DNA from 2 places in the Halomonas sp. 18071143 genome. Region 2 is predicted to be linked to the other one. Evidence: predicted binding sites of a transcription regulator. Region 2 holds the regulator's gene; the other holds the start of a gene.
The links. The regulator FNR, encoded in region 2, switches genes on or off when oxygen is low (the NO sensors DNR and NnrR bind a similar motif). The targets are predictions, from matches to a motif close to TTGATNTANATCAA.
Positions count from the first base shown of each region.

Region 1: KVY02_RS10775 (OmpW/AlkL family protein) is a predicted target of FNR. The motif match lies at 1,433-1,446, and genes of this name have one in related genera.

Region 1 covers NZ_CP078120.1:2,307,092-2,309,494, forward strand. The annotation lists gene putP (sodium/proline symporter PutP) at 1-1,271, shown strand, start outside; gene KVY02_RS10775 (OmpW/AlkL family protein) at 1,526-2,152, shown strand; gene KVY02_RS10780 (YqcC family protein) at 2,252-2,403, opposite strand, start outside.
Region 2 covers NZ_CP078120.1:682,456-684,858, forward strand. The annotation lists gene ttcA (tRNA 2-thiocytidine(32) synthetase TtcA) at 13-924, shown strand; gene fnr (fumarate/nitrate reduction transcriptional regulator Fnr) at 911-1,663, opposite strand; gene hemN (oxygen-independent coproporphyrinogen III oxidase) at 1,724-2,403, opposite strand, start outside.

The DNA.
Region 1 (2,403 bases), 1.6 Mb from region 2:
CTGCCTGGATCGGCATTGGCTTGCTGGTAGGCGCGCTGTTCAACTGGATACTGGTGGCGCCCCGGCTGCGCGAGCAGACCATTCATTACGGCAACGCGATTACCATCCCGGCGTTTCTGGCCAACCGATTCCCGACCCGTGCACTGGCGCTGCGCACCGTGTCGGCCATCGTGATCGTGATCTTCTTTGCCGTGTATACCGCCTCGGGCCTGGTGGCCGGTGGCAAGCTGTTCGAAACGGCCTTCACCGGAGTCTACAACTTTGGCGACATGAGCAACTACGCCATGGGCGTCATCATTACCCTCGGCGTGGTGCTGATCTATACCGTGGTAGGTGGCTTCCTGGCCGTGAGCATGACCGACTTCGTGCAGGGCTGCATCATGATGTTGGCCTTGATCATCATGCCTGCGGTGGTGCTGTTCGGTGACGGCGGCGGTGGTTTCTCACAGGCGTCGGAGACACTCAATAGCGTCGATCCCACGCTGCTCTCCTGGACCACGGGGCTGACGTTCGTGGGCTGGCTGTCGGCGGTGACCTGGGGCCTGGGCTATTTTGGTCAGCCGCATATCATCGTTCGCTTCATGGCCATTCGCTCACAAGAAGACGTGCCTGTAGCGCGTAACATCGGCATGGGCTGGATGCTGGTCTCGCTGATCGGTGCCGTGTCGCTGGGCCTGGCGGGCCGCGCCTTTGCGGTACGTAACGGCCTGGACATCCAGGATCCTGAAACCATCTTCATCGTGCTGGCCAACCTGCTCTTCCACCCGTTGATCACCGGCTTCCTGTACGCGGCGCTGCTGGCAGCGATCATGAGCACCATCTCAAGCCAGCTTCTGGTGTCCTCCTCTTCGCTGACGGAAGACTTCTACCGCCTGTTCCTACACAAGAATGCCACCGAGCAGCAGTGCGTCGCGGTGGGCCGTGTGTGCGTCGTACTGGTGGGTATCGTGGCCGCCATCATTGCTTCCAATGAAGACTCGCAGGTGCTGGGGCTGGTCAGCAACGCCTGGGCAGGCTTTGGCGCCGCCTTTGGTCCGCTGATCATCCTCGCGCTGATGTGGCCGCGCACCAACGGTGCCGGCGCGCTGGCGGGCATGATCGTCGGTGCCGCCACCGTGATGATCTGGATTTCGTTGGGCTGGAGCGGCTCCTTCCTGGGTGGCCCGGGCGTCTACGAAATCATCCCCGGCTTCATCGCTTCCTTCATCGCCATCCTGGTCGTCAGCAACATGACCGCCGATGCCGGTGAATACCAGCACATCGAGCGCTGATTTTGGCGATGACGCTTACCCACTACTCTTGACCCTTTTGCCAACCTCACCACCTGCTTCGGCAGGCGGTGAGCACTGGCAAGCACGCATCCGAGACCTCCTCGTCAAGGCCCCGCCTTGCAGGAGGTCTCTTGCATTGTTGGCCGCTTGCGCACCGCTCTTTGCCTCAGGTCAATAACCCACCGCTTCTGGCTGGTTATAGTGGCGCCATGGATCACGAACCACTCACCCTCATCATGGTCAGGAGCAAAATTATGCGCCCGTTCAAACCCTCTACTCTCATCGCTGCCAGCATGGCCGTTGTAACGCTGGCCGCCAGCAGCCAGGCCTTTGCCTACGGCGCAGGTGATTTCTTTACTCGCGTGGGCGTGGCACAAGTGTCACCCAAAAGCGACAACGGCGCTCTGGCCGATGGCGCCCTGGCGGTGGACGTTCAGGACAAGACCGACTTCGCCTTTACGCTGGGCTATCGCTTTCATGACAAGGTGGGGATCGAACTGCTGGCCGCACTGCCCTTCAAGCACGACATTGCTCTGAACGGCGAGAACCTTGCCTCGACCAAGCACCTGCCGCCCACCCTGACGCTGCAGTATTACCCGCTGGGCGGCACCCAGGCACGGGTTCAGCCCTACATTGGCGCCGGTATCAACTACACGCGCTTCTCGGACGAACAGCTGGCGATTGGTGAGTTGGACCTGGACGACTCCTGGGGACTGGCAGGCCAACTGGGGATCGACCTGCTGATCGACGGTAACTGGGCGCTCAATGCCGCCGCTTGGTATCTGGACATCGATACGGACGCCACGGTGAATGGCGCCGCAGCGGGCACCGTCGAAATCGACCCCATTGTGGTCATGGCGGGTCTCAGCTACCGCTTCTAAAAGATGCGGGGCTACCCATCCAACCAAACAGGCCCGGGGCATTTGCTCCGGGCCTGTTCGATTGAGAAGCACGGCAGCGCCGCGCTGGCGGCTACCTGTTCAGTTGTCCGTCACCAGCTGGTCGACTCTTTCCATGGCGCGAATGACCAGCACCTGGTCGCTGGCGCGCACTTTCTCCTGCATCAGATAAGCGGCCATGGCGGGCGCTACCTCACACTTGGCGGGCATGGTCGCCTGGGCCTCGACCAGCG
Region 2 (2,403 bases):
AGTACAACGACCATGTTATCACCTGACTTTTTCGACCCCTCCTCGGCGACGCGTGCCACCAATGCGGCGTCTGAACAGCAGCCTGAACTTCAGGATGCCAAACAGAAGCGCGAATTCAACAAGTTGCAGAAGCGTCTTCGTCGTGAAGTGGGCAACGCCATCATCGATTACAACATGATCGATGAGGGTGATCGGGTCATGGTATGCCTGTCGGGTGGCAAGGACAGCTACACCATGCTGGAAATCCTGCGCAATCTGCAGCGCAATGCGCCGGTCAACTTTTCCCTGGTGGCGGTCAACCTCGACCAGAAACAGCCGGGCTTTCCCGAGCACGTGCTGCCCCGTTACCTGGATCAGCTGGGTGTGGAGTACCACATTCTGGAGCGGGATACCTATTCGGTGGTGAAGGAGAAAACCCCGGAAGGCAAGACCACCTGCGCGCTCTGCTCGCGACTGCGTCGCGGGTCGCTCTACGGGTTTGCCGAGGAGATCGGCGCCAACAAGATTGCCCTGGGCCACCACCGGGAAGATATCCTCGAGACGCTGTTTCTCAACATGTTCTTTGGCGGAACCCTGAAGGCCATGCCGCCCAAGCTGCTGTCCGACGACGGCAAGAACATCGTGATCCGCCCCTTGGCCTACTGCAAGGAGGCGGACATTGCCGAATTCTCACGGCTGATGGAGTTTCCGATCATTCCCTGCAACCTGTGCGGGTCGCAGCCCAATATGCAGCGTCAGATCGTCAAGGACATGCTGGCCGAATGGGACAAGAAGCACCCGGGGCGGCTGGAGAGCATGTTCAAGGCCGTCACCAATGTAGCGCCTTCCCAGTTGGCCGACCGGGCGCTGTTCGACTTCGTCGGGCTGGAAGCCAAACAGGCGGCGCTGATGGAAGGGCGCATTCAGGCGTTCAACGTGAGCTGATCGCCTGCTCCTCTTCTTCGGCCAGGGTGATGAGCCGCTGCAGGTCGAGAATATTGACCTCTCGGCCCGAGACGGCCACCACGTTCTGTTGCTGAAAGCGGCTCAGGATACGGCTGACGGTTTCGACGGCCAGCCCCAGGTAGTTCCCCATGTCGGCGCGAGACATGGAGAGCCGGAAGCTGTAGGGCGAGTAGCCGCGTCGCCGGAAGCGATCAGAGAGGGTAATCAGGAAGCTGGCCAGCCGCTGGTCGGCGGTCTTGCGCGATAGCAGGCGCATCATGCGCCGATCATCACGCAGCTCTTTGCTCATGCTGCGGTAAAGCTGGCCGCGCAGCTCCGGGAGCTCTTCCGATAGTGTGTCCAGGCGGTCGAAAGGAATCTCGCACACCGTGGTGGTTTCCAGGGCGATCACGCTGCCGGGATACTGCTCTTCATCGATACCATCCAACCCCACCAGCTCGCTGGGCAGATAGAAGTTGGTCAACTGATCGTTGCCGTTGCCTTCGCTGGTCACCTGTTTCAGGCTGCCGGAACGTACCGCATAGACGCTGGTGAACGCATCGCCCTGGCGAAACAGCGGTTCGCCCTTCTTGAGCGGTGCGCGGCGGCGGATGATGGCGTCGAACTGGCTCATATCCTCCAGCTCCAGGGCGAGCGGTAGGCACAGCGAGCTGAGGCTGCAGGTCTGGCAGCGCGCCTCTTGCAGCAGTGAACGTCGTTGGCTGGCAGGATATGGCATGTTGTTCTCCCTTTTCATTAGCCATCATAGGGTCAGGGGGTGGATGTCTCAAGGTGCCGTTTATACGATCTTCGAGTAACGCTGGGAGGGTTGCCCCGGCAGGCGCGCATCGAACGCCATGGCCAAGTGGCGAATCAGCAGCCGCCCGGTCGGCGTCGCCCGCAGGCGGTTCCCTTCGCGCTGCAGCAGGCCATCCCGCTCGGCGGGCTGCAGGCGCTCCAGCGTGCTGGCGAAGTAGGCAGGCGCGTCGATGTGCCAACGTTGGCCAACGCTGGCCAGGTCAATTTCCATATCGCACATCAGGCGCTCGATGACGTCTCTCCGCATTAGGTCGTCCTTATTTAAACGTACTCCTTTGACGGTTGCCAGCCGACCTTCATCCAATGCCGCTTCATACGCGGCCAGCTGGGTGGGGTTCTGGGCATACAGATCATCGATACGGGAAATGGCCGAAACGCCCAAGCCAATCAGGTCGCACTGGGCGTGGCTGGAGTAGCCCTGGAAGTTACGCTGCAGAGTGCCTTGGCGCTGGGCCTGGGCGAGGCTGTCGTCCGGGCGGGCAAAGTGGTCCATGCCGATATGCACATAGCCTGCCTGAGTGAGCATCTCGATGGTGGTGCGCAGGATCGCCAGCTTCTCGTCGGCGCTGGGCAGGTCTGTCTCGCTGATGCGCCGCTGGGGGGCAAAGCGGCTGGGCATGTGGGCGTAATTGAACACCGACAAGCGGGCCGGGTTGAGGT